3 regions of the Streptomyces sp. NPDC058576 genome follow, and region 1 is predicted to be linked to each of the others. Evidence: riboswitches for the same ligand, from Rfam matches in the RefSeq annotation. Region 1 holds a riboswitch; each other region holds the start of a gene.

What was found. A riboswitch is a leader RNA that binds a small molecule or an ion and turns the genes downstream of it on or off. The one in region 1 is predicted to bind thiamine pyrophosphate.
Region 2: another riboswitch for thiamine pyrophosphate. It lies ahead of ACFWRV_RS23695 (thiamine ABC transporter substrate binding subunit); the one in region 1 lies ahead of thiO (glycine oxidase ThiO).
Region 3: another riboswitch for thiamine pyrophosphate. It lies ahead of thiC (phosphomethylpyrimidine synthase ThiC); the one in region 1 lies ahead of thiO (glycine oxidase ThiO).

What each region holds. Positions count from the first base shown of each region.
Region 1 covers NZ_JBHXPF010000044.1:49,500-54,872, forward strand. Annotated here, with positions in the region: gene ACFWRV_RS26440 (thiazole synthase) at 1-707, opposite strand, end outside; gene thiS (sulfur carrier protein ThiS) at 710-979, opposite strand; gene thiO (glycine oxidase ThiO) at 976-2,187, opposite strand; TPP riboswitch at 2,185-2,297, opposite strand; gene ACFWRV_RS26455 (hypothetical protein) at 2,350-2,691, shown strand; gene ACFWRV_RS26460 (NAD(P)/FAD-dependent oxidoreductase) at 2,810-3,985, shown strand; gene ACFWRV_RS26465 (Rv2175c family DNA-binding protein) at 4,066-4,431, shown strand; gene thiE (thiamine phosphate synthase) at 4,507-5,157, shown strand; gene metF (methylenetetrahydrofolate reductase [NAD(P)H]) at 5,284-5,373, shown strand, end outside.
Region 2 covers NZ_JBHXPF010000036.1:45,341-50,713, reverse strand. Annotated here, with positions in the region: gene ACFWRV_RS23705 (phosphatidate cytidylyltransferase) at 1-667, shown strand, start outside; gene rlmN (23S rRNA (adenine(2503)-C(2))-methyltransferase RlmN) at 807-1,913, shown strand; TPP riboswitch at 1,984-2,100, shown strand; gene ACFWRV_RS23695 (thiamine ABC transporter substrate binding subunit) at 2,182-3,279, shown strand; gene ACFWRV_RS23690 (ABC transporter permease) at 3,354-5,006, shown strand; gene ACFWRV_RS23685 (ABC transporter ATP-binding protein) at 5,012-5,373, shown strand, end outside.
Region 3 covers NZ_JBHXPF010000031.1:77,453-82,825, reverse strand. Annotated here, with positions in the region: gene ACFWRV_RS21930 (IclR family transcriptional regulator) at 1-404, shown strand, start outside; gene ACFWRV_RS21925 (SsgA family sporulation/cell division regulator) at 506-943, shown strand; gene ACFWRV_RS21920 (YibE/F family protein) at 988-2,334, opposite strand; TPP riboswitch at 2,405-2,538, shown strand; gene thiC (phosphomethylpyrimidine synthase ThiC) at 2,531-4,351, shown strand; gene ACFWRV_RS21910 (DUF805 domain-containing protein) at 5,040-5,373, shown strand, end outside.

The DNA.
Region 1 (5,373 bases):
GCCCGGTACGCGAGCCGCCCGCCCTCCACCGCGTGACGCATCGCACCCGCCATCAGCTCCGGCTCCTGGGCCCGGGTCACCGCCGAGGCGAGCATCACAGCGGCGCAGCCCAGCTCCATCGCCTGCGCCGCGTCCGAGGCCGTCCCGGCCCCCGCGTCGAGGATCACCGGCACCCCGGCCCGCTCCACGATCAGCTCGAAGTTGTGCGGGTTGCGGATGCCGAGCCCGGAGCCGATGGGGGAGCCGAGCGGCATGATCGCCGCACACCCCACCTCCTCCAGCTTCCGGGCGAGGACCGGGTCGTCGTTGGTGTAGGGCAGCACGACGAATCCGTCGTCGACCAGCGTCTCCGCCGCGTCCAGCAACTCGATCGGGTCGGGCAGCAGGGTCCGCTCGTCGGCGATCACCTCCAGCTTCACCCAGTCGGTGCCGAGCGCTTCCCGCGCCAGCCGGGCGGTGAGCACCGCCTCGCCCGCGGTGAAGCACCCCGCGGTGTTCGGCAGGACCTGGATGGAGAGCCGCTCCAGCACCGAGAGCACCGAACCCTGCACGGCCGGATCCAGCCGGCGCATCGCGACCGTGGTCAGCTCGGTGCCGGAGGCGACCAGCGAGCGCTCCAGGATCTCCAGGCTCGGGGCCCCGCCGGTGCCCATGATCAGCCGGGAGCCGAAGGCGGCGGGCCCCAGCGTGAAGACGTCGTCCGACATGGTCAGCCTCCCTGTACGGCGGTCAGGACCTCGACGCGGTCGCCCTCGCCGAGCTTTGTGGCAGCCCACTGGCCGCGCGGGACGACGCTCTCGTTGACGGCGGCGGCGACCCCGGCGGGAGCCGGGGTCAGGGCGGTGACGAGGGCGCTGAGGTCGGTCCCGGCGGGAACGGTGCGGGCTTCCCCGTTCACCGAGAGGGAAACGGTGGCTTCCGGTGCGGCGGGGCCTTCGGGGACGGCGGTGGCTTCCGGTGCGGCGGACTGCTGGGTCATACGGGCTGCTCCTGGAGTACGGGGGCGGCGGTGGCGGCGGTCTCGAACCGGCCGGGGGCGAAGGGGCGGGCCGTCTCGGGCAGCTCGCCGGTGGTCAGGGCGTCGGCCATCGCGTCCCCGGTGACGGGCGTCAGCAGGACGCCGTTGCGGTGGTGCCCGGTGGCGAACAGCAGACCGGGCAGGGCGGTGGGGCCGAGCAGCGGGGCGTTGTCGGGCGACGCGGGGCGCAGACCGGCCCGGGTCTCGGTCAGCGGCAGCTCGGTGATCCCGGGCACCAGCTCGTGGGCGTCGCGCAGCAGCTCGTACACGCCGCCGGCGGTGACCGTGGTGTCCCAGCCCATCTCCTCGCTGGTGGCGCCGACGACCAGCTCGCCGTTCTCGCGCGGCACGAGATAGAGGTGACCGCCCCGGACCACGGCGCGCACGGTGCGGCTGAGGAAGGGGGCGTACGCCGGAGGCACGGTGAGCCTGAGGACCTGGCCCTTGACCGGGCGGACCGGCGGCACGAGCTCCGGCGGGAGCCCCGCGAGCCGGCCGCTGAGGCTGCCGGCGGCGAGCACGACCTGATCGGCCGCGAAGTCCGTGCCGTCGCCGAGCAGCGCCCCGGCGGCCCGGCCCCCGGTGACGGTGAGCCGTTCGACGGTCGTCCGGCGGAGCGCGACCCCGGCCCGTTCGCAGGCGGTCAGCAGCGCCGCGGCGAGCCGGCGCGGGTCCACCTGGTGGTCGCCGTCGACCCGGAGGCCGCCCCGGACGCCCGGGGCCAGCATCGGCTCCAGGCGGCGGCACTCACGACCGCTCAGCCAGACCGACTCCAGGCCCGAACGCTCCTGGAGGGCGTGCAGTTCGCGCAGATGCGCCCGGTCGTCGGAGTCGAGCGCCACGGCCAGCGTGCCGCAGGTCCGGAAGCCGGTCTCCCGGCCGCTCGCCTCCTCCAGCTCCTCGACGAACGCCGGATAGCGCGCGGCGGAGGCGAGGTTGAGGCCGAGCAGCATCTGCTCGCCGTAGTGCAGTTCGGTGACGGCGGCCAGCATGCCCGCCGCGACCTGGGCGGCTCCGCCGCCCGGTGCGGGGTCCGCCACCGTGACGGTCAGCCCGCGCTGAGCGGCCCGCCAGGCGGTGACCAGGCCGATGATGCCGCCCCCGATGACGAGGACGTCGGACCCGGAGGCTCTCCCGGAGGCTCCTGAGGTTGTCCCTGAGACGCGCATGAGTGTCCAGCCCCTCCCTTCGCCGGCATGACCCGGAGCAGGTTCGTACGGTCGGAGGCCGGCCAGCCTCCCTCTCAGCCCGGTGCGTCCGGGCTCCCGCGAGTGTTCTACCTTGGCCACCCTAAACCCCGCCGCCCACTGCCCAGTAGGGGAGCAACCACCATGGCCCGATCGCTCGACGGACTCGTCCTCGCGCCCGTCGCCGACCAGGCCCCCGGCCAGGTCGGGACCCGCACCCGGTTCACCTACCACGAGCGGGACGGCCGGATCTGGGCCGATTACACGGGCGGCGACGTGGTCCGCGGCCATCTCGTCGGCACCCGGGACGGGGACGCGCTCGACTTCCGCTACGTGCAGCTCAAGCAGGACGGAACGACCTCCTCCGGGCACTGCCTCTCCACGGTCGTCGACCTCGCGGACGGCCGGGTGCGGCTGGAGGAGCGGTGGCAGTGGGAGTCGGGGGAGGGCAGCGGAACGAGCGTGGTGGAGGAAGTGCCCTCCTGAGGAGGGTCTTTCCGGCGGCCGCCTTCCTGACGATTCGTCAGGTGATTAAGGTGGACGGGTGAGCGAGCACCAGACGGAGAAGAGCCCGGACCGGCACGTCGTGATCGTCGGAGCGGGCATGGCGGGCGTGCAGACCGCGGTCGCCCTGCGGGAAGCCGGCTTCGCGGGGTCCGTCACCCTGATCGGCGCCGAGCCCCACCAGCCGTACGACCGCCCGCCGCTGTCCAAGGCCGTGCTGCTGGGCAAGGCCGAGGACTCGGCCTTCGACATCGACTTCGAGGCGCTGGACATCACCCTGCGCCTCGGCCTGGACGTCACCGCCCTGCGCGCCGCCGCCCATGTGCTGGACACCGCCGACGGCCCGGTCCGCTACGACGCGCTGGTCCTCGCCACCGGGGCGGAGCCCATCACCCTGCCCGGCGCCGAGGGCGTGCCCGGCGTCCATCTGCTGCGCACCCTCGACGACGCCGCCCGGCTGCGGCCCGTCCTGGACCGGCAGCACGACGTGGTCGTCGTCGGGGCGGGCTGGATCGGCGCGGAGTTCGCCACCGCCGCCCGCGCCGCGGGCTGCGCGGTCACCGTCGTCGAGGCCGCCGCCCGCCCGCTCGCGGGCACCCTGCCCGCCGAGGTGGCCGCCCCGATGGCCGCCTGGTACGCCGACAGCGGCGCCGAACTCCTCACCGGAGCCCGGGTCGACCGCGTCGAGGAGGGGACCGTCGTCCTCGACGACGGCCGCACCCTGCCCGCCGGGGCCGTGGTCGTCGGCATCGGCGCCCGCCCCGCCACCGGCTGGCTGGCCGGCTCCGGGGTCGTCCTCGGCCTGGACGGCTCGGTCACCGCCGACAGCGCGCTGCGCACCTCGCTGCCCGATGTGTACGCGGTCGGCGACTGCGCCTCCTTCCCCTCCGCCCGCTACGGAACCCGCCTGCTGGTCCACCACTGGGACAACGCCCTCCAGGGCCCGCGCACCGCGGCCGCCGCGATCATGGCCGCCGGGACCGGCGAACCGCTCCCCGTCTACGACCCCGTCCCGTACTTCTGGTCCGAGCAGTTCGGCCGCTTCGTGCAGTACGCGGGCCACCACGCCCACGCCGACACCCTGCTGTGGCGCGGCGACGGGGCGGACGCGGCCTGGTCGGTGTGCTGGCTGCACGACGGCGCGCTGGCCGCCGTGCTCGCCGTGGGCCGTCCGCGCGACCTCGCCCAGGGACGCAGGCTCATCGAATCGGGGGCCGTCCTCGACCCGGAGAAGGTGGCCGACCCGGCCGTACCGCTGAAGTCCGCCGCCCTCTGAGCGCCCCGGGGCCGCCTCGGACACCCCCGTACGGTCGGCCCGGCTACCGGCTGTCAGTCCGGGATGGCACGCTTGTCCTTGTGACCGAGATTGACGCAAAGACCGATGCTCTCGTCCCCGCCTGGCTCCACCTTCCCGACATCGCGGAGATGCTCGATGTTCAGGTGACCCGCGTGCGGCAGCTGGTCAAGGAAGGCCAGCTCATCGCCGTACGCCGTGGTGAGAACCGGACGCTCCAGGTGCCCGCCGCCTTCATCGACGGCGACAAGGTGGTCAAGGGCCTCTCCGGCACCCTGACCCTCCTGAGGGACGACGGCTATTCCGACGAAGAGATGCTGGAGTGGCTCTTCACCCCCGACCCGACCCTGCCCGGCACCCCCGCGCAGGCGCTGAGCGAGAATCGCGGTACGGAGGTGAAGCGCCGCGCCCAGGCGCTCGCCGTCTGACCGACACGACAGGAAGCGGTGCACGGACCGCCCGGCGCGGCCCGTGCACCGTCACGACCACGGGGGAGTCCACCCATGTCCACGCCTCGCGAGCAGCTGTCCGACGCCCGGCTCTACCTGTGCACGGACGCCCGCAAGCGGCAGGGTGACCTCCCCGCCTTCCTCGATGCCGTGCTCGCCTCCGGCGTCGACATCATCCAGCTCCGGGACAAGGGCATGGAGGCCGCCGAGGAGCTGGAGCACCTCGCGGTGTTCGCCGACGCCTGCCGTCGGCACGGCAAGCTCCTCGCGGTGAACGACCGCGCGGATGTCGCCCACGCCGCCGGGGCCGACGTCCTGCACCTCGGGCAGGGCGACCTGCCGGTCCCCGCCGCCCGCGCGATCATCGGCGCCGACCGGCTGATCGGCCGCTCCACGCACGCCGAGGCCGAGGTCGACGCCGCCGTCGCCCAAGACGGCGTGGACTACTTCTGCACCGGCCCCTGCTGGCCCACCCCCACCAAGCCCGGCCGCCACGCCCCCGGCCTCGACCTCGTGCGCTACGCCGCCTCCCTCGGCGCAGAGCGGCCCTGGTTCGCGATCGGGGGGATCGACGCGGGCAATCTGGACCAGGTGCTGGACGCCGGGGCCCGCCGGGTCGTCGTCGTCCGGGCCGTCACCGAGGCCGACGACCCGGCCGCCGCCACCGCTGAACTGGCCCGACGTGTCCGGGCGCACACGCTCTGAACCCTCGGCGTACCGACGAGGGGCATCGGGGGCAGCTGTCCGAGGGATGGACAACAGTCCGGCAAAACGAGACAAAGTTTCCCGCTCTGGTTGGGGGAGTGTCCACCCCCTGGTTAACCTCCCCTTATGGCCCTTGGTACACCTTCCACCAGGACGGATCACGCGCGCACCGTGCGTGACCTGCTAGCGACCGGCAAGACGTCGTACTCCTTCGAG
Region 2 (5,373 bases), on a different contig from region 1:
CCTCCAGGAACGCAAGAGCATCAAGGCGCCCCTGATCCCCCTGGCCGTCGGCGGAGCCGCCATGGTCATCGCCGGGTACGCCCGGGGCCCCGAGGGCGCCTGGATCGCCATGGCCCTGACCGCCCTCGCGGTGCTGGTCTGGCGGATGACCGAGCCACCCGAGGGGTATCTCAAGGACGTCACGGCCGGGGTCTTCGCGGCGTTCTACGTCCCCTTCCTGGCCACCTTCGTCGCCCTGCTGCTGACGGCGGACGACGGGTCGTGGCGGGTCCTGACCTTCCTCGTCCTCACCGTGGTCAGCGACACCGGGGCGTACGCGGTCGGCTGGCGCTTCGGCACGCACAAGCTCGCCCCGCGCATCAGCCCCGGCAAGACCCGCGAGGGCCTGCTCGGCGCGGTCGCCTTCGCGATGGTCGCCGGCGCGCTCTGCATGGAGTTCCTGATCGACGGCGGCGCCTGGTGGCAGGGTCTGCTGCTCGGCTTCGCGGTCGCGGCCAGCGCCACCCTGGGCGACCTGGGCGAGTCCATGATCAAGCGGGACCTCGGGATCAAGGACATGGGCACCCTGCTCCCCGGCCACGGCGGCATCATGGACCGGCTGGACTCGCTCCTGCCGACCGCCCCGGTGGTGTGGCTGCTGCTCGTGCTGTTCGTCGGCTCCGGCTGAGCGGCACCCCACCACGGGACCTCGTTTCCTGAGCGCCACCGCACCCGGGACCCGGTCCCACCTGCACGTTCCACGAGTGAGGGTCCTCGTCCACAGGGCGGCGGGCCCTCACCCGTCTGTCTGCGACACTGGATGAACCATGCCTAAGCCCGGAGAACTCACTTTCGTCGCGCCCCGCGGAGCCAAGAAGCCGCCGCGGCACCTCGCCGACCTCACGCCCGCCGAGCGCAAGGAAGCGGTCGCCGCGGCCGGCGAGAAGCCGTTCCGCGCCCAGCAGCTCTCGCAGCACTACTTCGCGCGCTACGCGCACGACCCGGCGGAGTGGACCAACATCCCGGCGGCGTCGCGGGAGAAGCTCGCCGAGGCGCTGTTCCCCGATCTGATGTCCGTGATCCGGCACATCAGCTGCGACGACGACACCACGCGCAAGACGCTGTGGAAGCTGCACGACGGGACGCTCGTCGAGTCCGTCCTGATGCGCTATCCGGAGCGCGTCACGATGTGCATCTCCTCGCAGGCCGGCTGCGGAATGAACTGCCCGTTCTGCGCCACCGGGCAGGCCGGCCTCGACCGCAACCTGTCGACCGCCGAGATCGTGCACCAGATCGTCGACGGAATGCGCGCCCTGCGCGACGGCGAGGTGCCCGGCGGCCCCGCGCGGCTGTCCAACATCGTCTTCATGGGCATGGGCGAGCCGCTCGCCAACTACAACCGTGTGGTCGGCGCGATCCGCCGCCTCACCGACCCGGAGCCGGACGGTCTCGGCCTCTCGCAGCGGGGGATCACCGTCTCCACCGTGGGCCTCGTCCCGGCGATGCTGCGCTTCGCCGACGAGGGCTTCAAGTGCCGCCTCGCCGTCTCGCTGCACGCCCCGGACGACGAGCTGCGCGACACCCTGGTCCCCGTCAACACCCGGTGGAACGTGCGCGAGGTGCTGGACGCCGCCTGGGAGTACGCGGAGAAGTCCGGCCGCCGGATCTCCATCGAGTACGCCCTGATCCGGGACATCAACGACCAGGCCTGGCGTGGCGACCTGCTCGGCCGGCTGCTCAAGGGCAAGCGGGTGCACGTCAACCTGATCCCCCTGAACCCCACGCCCGGCTCCAAGTGGACCGCCTCGCGACCGGAGGACGAGAAGGCGTTCGTCGAGGCCATCGCGGCCCATGGCGTGCCCGTCACCGTGCGGGACACCCGGGGCCAGGAGATCGACGGGGCCTGCGGTCAGCTGGCGGCCTCCGAGCGCTAGCCTCCCCCGGGCGCCGGCCTCCCCGGTCGGCCGAAAACCGCCGGTGTACCCTGGGCCCGAAATCAACTTCATATTCCGACAGGGGAGCGCCACAGCGCTGAGAGTGCGGCACCAAGGACAGGTTGGCCGCAGACCCTCTGAACCTCGCCCGGGTCATTCCGGGTAGGAAGTTCGGACCTTACTCAAGCTGTTGCGCCCTGCCCGCTTCCGGTTCGCCGGACAGCGGGCGGGGCCGCGTCTCTTCCTGGTCACCTCCAGGAGGAATCACATGAACACCACCACGAAGTACGCGGCGACCGCGCTCGCCGCGGCGCTCGGCGTCACCGTGCTCGCGGGCTGCGGCGGCGACGACGGCCCGTCGGGCTCCGGGGCGTCCAAGGGCAGCGCCTCGAAGACCGTGACCCTGGTCAGCCACGACTCCTTCAACGTCTCGGACGAGGTGCTGAAGGCGTTCACGAAGGAGACCGGCTACACGGTCAAGACCCTCAAGAGCGGCGACGCCGGGGCCGCGCTGAATCAGGAGATCCTGACCAAGGGCTCCCCGCGCGGCGACGTCTTCTTCGGCGTCGACAACACCCTGCTCTCCCGCGCCCTCGACAACGGTCTGTTCACCGCGTACGAGGCCAAGGGCCTGGACCGCGTCGCGGCGGACACGCAGACCGACGACAAGCACCGGGTCACGCCCGTCGACACCGGTGACATCTGCGTCAACTACGACAAGAAGTACTTCGCCGACAAGAAGCTCGCGCCGCCGAAGACCTTCGCGGACCTGCTGAAGCCCGCCTACAAGAACCTCCTCGTCACGGAGAACGCGGGCAGTTCCTCGCCCGGTCTCGGCTTCCTCCTCGGCACCGTCGCCGCCGAGGGCGAGGACGGCTACGAGGCGTACTGGAAGAAGCTGAAGGCCAACGGCGTGAAGGTCGTCGACGGCTGGGAGCAGGCGTACAACGAGGAGTTCTCCGGCTCCGCCGGCGGCAAGAAGGCCAAGGCCGACCGGCCGCTCGTCGTCTCCTACGCCTCCAGCCCGCCCGTCGAGGTGCTCTACGCCGACCCGCGGCCGAAGGAGGCCCCCACCGGGGTCGCCACCGGCACCTGCTTCCGGCAGACCGAGTACGCCGGACTGCTGACCGGGGCGAAGAACGAGGAGGGCGGCAAGGCGCTGCTGGACTTCCTCATCAGCAAGACGTTCCAGGAGGACATGCCGCTGAACATGTTCGTGAACCCGGTCGTGAAGGACGCCGAGCTGCCGGAGCTGTTCACGAAGTTCGGTGAGACCGTCGAGACGCCTCCCACCGTCGCGCCCGAGAAGATCTCCGCCAACCGTGAGCAGTGGATCCAGTCGTGGCAGTCGCTGGTCCTGAAGTAGGGATCGAGGAGAAGGCCGCCCGGCCCGCCGGCCGCGGGTCCGGGCGGCGCGGAGCCGCGGTGCGGCTCGGCCTGATGGCCGTGCCCGTCGCGTTCTTCGCGCTGTTCTTCGCCTACCCCGTGACCGCGATCGTCGGCCGCGGGCTCAAGGCGGGCGGCGACTGGCAGTTCGGGCGGATCGGCGAGGTGCTGGCCCGCCGGGACATCCTCGACGTCCTCTGGTTCACCACCTGGCAGGCCCTCGCCTCGACCGCGCTCACTCTGCTGATCGCCCTGCCCGGGGCGTATGTCTTCGCACGGTTCGACTTCCCGGGCAAGCAGGTGCTGCGGGCGGTCGTCACCGTGCCGTTCGTGCTGCCCACCGTCGTCGTCGGCACCGCGTTCCTGGCGTTGCTCGGGCGTGGCGGGCTCCTCGACGAGGTGGGGGGCGTCCGCCTCGACACCACCGTGTGGGCGATCCTGCTGGCCCATGTCTTCTTCAACTACGCCGTGGTCGTCCGCACGGTGGGCGGGCTCTGGTCCCAGCTCGACCCGCGTCAGGAGGAGGCCGCCCGGGTGCTCGGGGCCGGGCGGTTCGCGGCCTTCCGCCGGGTGACGCTGCCCGCCCTCGCCCCGGCCGTCGCCGCCGCCTCGCTGATGGTCTTCCTCTTCACGTTCACCTCGTTCGGCGTCGTGCAGATCCTCGGCGGACCGGCGTACTCCACCTTGGAGGTGGAGATCTACCGGCAGACCGCGCAACTGTTGGACCTGCCGACGGCCGCCGTGCTGACCCTGGTGCAGTTCGCCGCGGTCGGCGCGATCCTCGCCGTGCACGCCGCGACCGTACGCCGCCGGGAGCGGGCCCTGAAGCTGGTCGACCCGGCGCAGACCTCCCGCCGGCCGCGCGGCGCCGGGCAGTGGGCGCTGCTCGGCGGCGTCCTGCTCACCGCGCTGCTGCTGATCCTGCTGCCGCTCGGCGTGCTGGTGGAGCGCTCCGTCGACGGAGCCGCCGGAGCCGACGGAGCCGACGGAGCCGACGGAGTCGGGGGTTACGGCTTCGGCTACTACCGGGCCCTCCAGTCGGCCGGTTCCGGCGGCTCCTCCACCTTCCTGGTCCCACCGCTGGAGGCCGTCGGCAACTCCCTCCAGTACGCGCTCGTCGCGACGCTCATCGCCCTCGTCGTCGGCGGGCTCGCTGCGGCGGCCCTGACCCGGCGGGCCGGCCGGCTGGTCCGCGGCTTCGACGCGCTGCTGATGCTGCCGCTCGGGGTGTCCGCCGTGACCGTCGGCTTCGGTTTCCTGATCACCCTGGACCAGCCGCCGCTCGACCTGCGGACTTCCTGGATCCTGGTCCCGCTGGCCCAGGCGCTGGTCGGCGTCCCCTTCGTCGTACGGACCATGCTGCCCGTGCTCCGCGCGGTCGACGACCGCCTGCGGGAGGCCGCCGCCGTGCTGGGGGCATCTCCGCTGCGGGCCTGGCGGGAGGTCGATCTGCCGCTGGTGCGGCGGGCGGTGCTGGTCGCGGCGGGCTTCGCCTTCGCCGTCTCCCTCGGGGAGTTCGGCGCCACCGTCTTCATCGCGCGGCCCGACAATCCGACCCTGCCGGTCGCCGTGGCCCGGCTGCTGGGCAGGTCGGGGGAGCTCAACTACGGGCAGGCGATGGCCCTGAGCACGATTCTGATGCTCGTGTGCGCGGTGTCGCTGCTGCTTCTGGAGCGTATCCGCACCGACCGATCCGGGGAGTTCTGAACGACATGCTGAGCTTGCGGGCAGCCACCGTACGGTTCGGGAAGCGGGCCGCGCTGGACGCGGTCGACCTGGAGGTCGCCGACCACCGGATCGTCTGCGTCCTCGGCCCCAGCGGCAGCGGGAAGTCCACCCTGCTCCGGGCCGTCGCCGGGCTCCAGCCGATGGACGGCGGCCGGGTGCTGCTGGCCGGACAGGACCAGGCGGGCATCCCGGTGCACCGGCGCGGCCTCGGCCTGATGTTCCAGGACCACCAGCTCTTCCCGCATCGCGATGTCGGCGCCAATGTCGCCTTCGGGCTCCGGATGCACGGCGTCGGAAGCGGCGAGACGAACGACCGGGTCCGCGAACTGCTGGAGCTGGTCGGCCT
Region 3 (5,373 bases), on a different contig from region 1:
ACGCTCCCGACATCCCGGCGGTGGAGGAGTGGGCCTCGTTCCGGGAGACCGCCCACGCGCACGCCATCGGCCAGTGTCTGCTCGCCCAACTCGACGAGAGGGCCCGCGAGGACCACCTCGACCGGCACCCCGTACGTCCCCTCACCCGTTACTCAGTGCGAGATCGCGCCACGCTGCTGGAACGGCTGCGCACCCTCCGACGAGGTGAACCGGTCATCGAACGCCAGGAGTACGCACTGGGGACCGTCTGCGCCGCGATTCCGGTCACGGCCGGTGCCACCATTGCGGCGATGGCCATTTCCGTACCCCTGGACCGGGAAGATCGGTTGCTGCCCGCAGTCGAACAGCTACGTGGCGAAGTCGCCAGCCTCTTGCGTTCGTTCGTGTTCTCTATCAGTATCTGAAAAATCACTCCTTGTGATCTGCTATCGCGTGCACCACGATGGCGTCAATAGGGCCATGGGGGATCATTCCTGGCCAGTTTCATCTACTGCGGGGTTGAACGATGCGCGAGTCGGTTCAAGCAGAGGTCATGATGAGCTTCCTCGTCTCCGAGGAGCTCTCGTTCCGTATTCCGGTGGAGCTCCGGTACGAGGTCGGCGATCCGTACGCCATCCGGATGACGTTCCATCTGCCCGGCGATGCCCCTGTGACCTGGGCGTTCGGCCGCGAACTGCTGCTGGACGGGCTCAACAGCCCGAGCGGCGACGGAGATGTGCACATCGGCCCGACCGAGCCCGAGGGACTCAGCGATGTGCACATCCGGCTTCAGGTCGGCGCGGATCGCGCGCTGTTCCGGGCGGGGACGGCGCCGCTGGTGGCGTTTCTCGACCGGACGGACAAGCTCGTGCCGCTCGGTCAGGAGCACACGCTCGGTGACTTCGACGGGAACCTGGAGGATGCGCTCGGCCGCATCCTCGCCGAGGAGCAGAACGCCGGCTGACCGGGCGCGCACCCGATGCCCCGTGGCCCCGTCCCGACGCCCCGTCACCCCGTCTTACGGCGACGGCCCCGGCCGGTCCGCGTGGGTGCGGCCGTGGCCGCCTGCGCGCCGCCCGACCCCGCGCGGTCCGCGGAGACGACGAGCGCGGCGAGCACCGTGGTCACCGGCACCGAGGCGACCAGGCCGATCGACCCGACCAGCGTGCGGACGATCTCCTCGGCGACCAGCTCACTGTTGGCCACCGTCCCCACACTGCTCTGGGCGATGGAGAAGAGCAGCAGCAGCGGCAGCGCCGCGCCCGCGTACGCCAGCACCAGGGTGTTGACCACGGAGGCGATGTGGTCCCTTCCGATCCGGATACCTGCCCGGTACAGCCCCTTCCAACCCATCTCCGGGTCCGCCTGGTGCAGTTCCCAGACGGCGGAGGTCTGGGTGACCGTCACATCGTCGAGCACCCCGAGTGAACCGATGATGATGCCGGCCAGCAGCAGACCGCTCATATCGATGTCCGGGTAGAGGCCGTGGATGAGGCCGGTGTTGTCGTCCGTGTTGCCGCTCAGGCTCGCCCACCCGATGAACAGGGAGCCCAGCAGCCCGATCAGCAGCAGTGAGATCAGCGTGCCGATGACCGCGACCGACGTACGGGCCGTCACCCCGTGGCACAGGTAGAGGGCCGCCAGCATGATCGCGCTGGCCCCGATCACCGCCACGACCAGCGGATTCGAGCCCTGCAGGATCGCCGGCAGGATGAACAGGGTCAGCACGGCGAACGACACGGCCAGCGCCACCAGCGCCATCACCCCGCGCATCCGGCCCACCAGGACCACCGCCAGGGCGAAGATCCCGGCCAGCAGCGCCATCGGGACCTTCCGGTTCACATCGGTCACCGAGTACTGGAGGTCGCGCGGCGCGTCGGGCGCGTACGCCACGACCACGCCCTGACCCTCCTTCAGCTGGCGGGGCGCGTCCGGCTGGACCACCTCGACGAACCTGCGGCCCTTGTCGTCGCCGCTGGTCACCTCGACGGTGGCCTTCGCGCACTCCCCTTCCTGCTCGTTGACGGCCTCCCGCCCCGAGGGCGTGGAGGTGTCGCCGGTCGGGGGCACCTGCGCGGCGTTGACGTCCGCGCAGTCGACCTGGACCACCTGGACGACCTTGCCGTCCTGGGTCTGCCGGTCGAATCCGACGCCGGTGCGCTCGTGGTCGGGAACGCCGCCGGGCCAGAACGCGATCAGGCCGACGACGACCGCCGTGGCGAACGGGATCAGTACGGCGGCGATGACCTTGCGCAGGTGCCGGGAGACCGGGGCGGCCGGCCCGTGGCTGTGGGTGTGGCCGTGGGTGTGGCCCTGGGGCGGCTGGGACGCGGGGTCGTTTTGGGGGGAGGTCACGGGGCGATCATCGCAAGAACAGGAGGGCCCTCTGGTCAGCTCGCCGGAAAGGACGCTAGCGTGGAGGCACCTTTGCACACGCGGGAGCTCGGAGCACCGGGCTGAGAGGGCGCTGATCGCCGTACATCCGTACGGGACACGCTGCGCCGACCGCCGAACCTGTTACCGGGTAATGCCGGCGTAGGGAGTAGGTCTCATGACCACAGCGGACGCACGCACGCCTGCCTCGAAACAGAACGACGGAACGCCGGACGGCACGACGCCGGACGCCGGGACGCCGAACGACGAGGCCGGGAAGTCCATCGGCTGGCACAAGGGGTACGTCCAGGGCTCGCGCCCGGACCTCCGGGTGCCGGTCCGACAGGTGCACCTCACCAACGGCAAGGACGTGACGCTGTACGACACGTCGGGGCCGTACACCGATCCCGGAATCGACACCGATGTCCGCCGCGGCCTCGCGCCCCTGCGGGAGAACTGGATCATCGCCCGCGGAGACACCGAGGAGTACGCGGGCCGCCCGGCCCGCCCCGAGGACGACGGGCTCAAGCACACCTCGCCGCGCGGCGGACTGCGCAACCTCGACGCCGTCTTCCCCGGCCGCCCGCGCCAGCCGCGCCGCAGCCGCGACGGGCGCCCCGTCACTCAGCTCGCGTACGCCCGCCGGGGGGAGATCACCCCGGAGATGGAGTACGTGGCGATCCGGGAGAACGTGGCGGCCGAGGTCGTCCGCGAGGAGATCGCGGAGGGCCGGGCGGTGCTGCCCGCCAACGTCAACCATCCCGAGATCGAGCCGATGATCATCGGCAAGCGATTCCTGGTGAAGGTGAACGCCAACATCGGCAACTCGGCCGTCACCTCCTCCATCGAGGAGGAGGTGGACAAGATGACCTGGGCGACCAAGTGGGGCGCCGACACGGTCATGGACCTGTCCACCGGCCGCAACATCCACACCACCCGCGAGTGGGTGCTGCGCAACTCCCCCGTGCCGATCGGCACCGTCCCGCTCTACCAGGCCCTGGAGAAGGTCGACGGCCGGGCCGAGGAGCTGACCTGGGAGATCTACAAGGACACCGTCATCGAGCAGGCCGAGCAGGGCGTGGACTACATGACGGTGCACGCCGGCGTGCGCCTGCCGTATGTTCCGCTGACGGCCCGTCGCAAGACCGGCATCGTCTCGCGCGGCGGCTCGATCATGGCGGCCTGGTGCCTCGCGCACCACAAGGAGTCGTTCCTCTACGAGCACTTCGAGGAGCTCTGCGAGATCCTCGCGACGTACGACGTCACCTACTCGCTCGGTGACGGACTGCGCCCCGGGTCGATCGCGGACGCCAACGACGAGGCGCAGTTCGCGGAGTTGCGGACGCTCGGCGAGCTGAACACGATCGCCAAGCGGTTCGGCGTACAGACCATGATCGAGGGTCCCGGGCATGTCCCGATGCACAAGATCAAGGAGAACATCGACCTCCAGCAGGAGATCTGCGAGGAGGCGCCGTTCTACACGCTCGGCCCGCTGACCACGGACGTCGCGCCCGCCTACGACCACATCACCTCCGGCATCGGCGCTGCGATGATCGCCTGGTGGGGCACGGCGATGCTTTGTTACGTCACGCCCAAGGAGCACCTGGGGCTGCCCAACCGGGACGACGTGAAGACGGGCGTGATCACCTACAAGATCGCCGCCCACGCGGCCGACCTCGCCAAGGGGCACCCGGGCGCGCAGGAGTGGGACGACGCGCTCTCGGACGCGCGGTTCGAGTTCCGCTGGGAGGACCAGTTCAACCTGGCCCTCGACCCGGACACGGCCCGGGAGTTCCATGACGAGACGCTGCCCGCCGAGCCGGCGAAGACGGCGCACTTCTGCTCGATGTGCGGGCCGAAGTTCTGCTCGATGAAGATCTCCCAGGACATCCGCCGTCAGCACGGCGGTTCGCAGGAGGAGATCGAGGAGGGCATGGCCGAGAAGTCGAGGGAGTTCGCGGCCGCCGGCAACCGGGTCTACCTGCCGATCGCCGACTGACCCGCGGCCGCCGGCGGAAACCGGCGGCCTCAGCGGAGGGGGGCCCGCCAGGCCACCAGGCCCGGCCGGTCCGCCTCCGCGAAACCCATCGCGAACGGCTTGTCGCCGTCGTCCGTCACCAGGTGGATGCTGCACTCCGACCGACACGTAGTACGGGAAGCCGCGCCGTTCGTTCTCGTTGAGGCCGAGATCCAGGCCCGCGAGGTCGGCCCTGCTGCCCCGTCGTACGGACGCCAGTGTGGCGGGCAGTTCGAGGACGCCGTCCTCGTCGGCGTCCCACCGGACGCGCATGATGTCGCCCGGCTCCGCAGGACCGGCGGACGCGAGGTCGCTGTCGGCCATGCAGGCGGTGAGGATCTTCCTCCGGCCGGTGTTGGTGGCCTCGAAGGTGAGGTAGTGGGGGACCATGTCCTCCTCCGGACCCCGGACCAGGCTCTACACCGTGATTCTGACGTCAGTAACCCGCGGGCGTTCTGCGCCGATTGATCAAAGTGGGTTGTTTCATTGGTCTTTGTGTCGTTTCGCTGTCTTGTTAAGCGACAGTATGGACACAGTCGTGTGGCAGCTGGATGTACGTTTCCCCGTTGCGTCAACTGGGCTTGACCCGTTCCTTATCTGTGGCTTACTTTCCGGCTTGCTTGGCTGAAAGTTGGCGGCCCCGAACGGGGGCCCGGGGAGGGGATTCACCATGAACTGGTACCTGGCAGTACTCAAGAACTACGCAGGCTTCAGCGGACGTGCGCGCCGCAAGGAGTACTGGATGTTCACGCTCATCAGCTTCGTCATCAGCCTGGTGCTGTCGATCATCGGTGGCCTGATCGGCGCGGAGTTCCTGTCCTACATCTACGCCATCGCGATCATCATCCCGTCGCTCGCGGTCGGCGTGCGCCGCCTGCACGACACCGGCCGCTCGGGCTGGTGGCTGCTGATCGCGCTGATCCCCCTGGTCGGCGCCATCGTCCTGATCGTCTTCCTCGCCTCGGAGGGCAAGCCGGAGACGAACCAGCACGGCGTCAACCCGA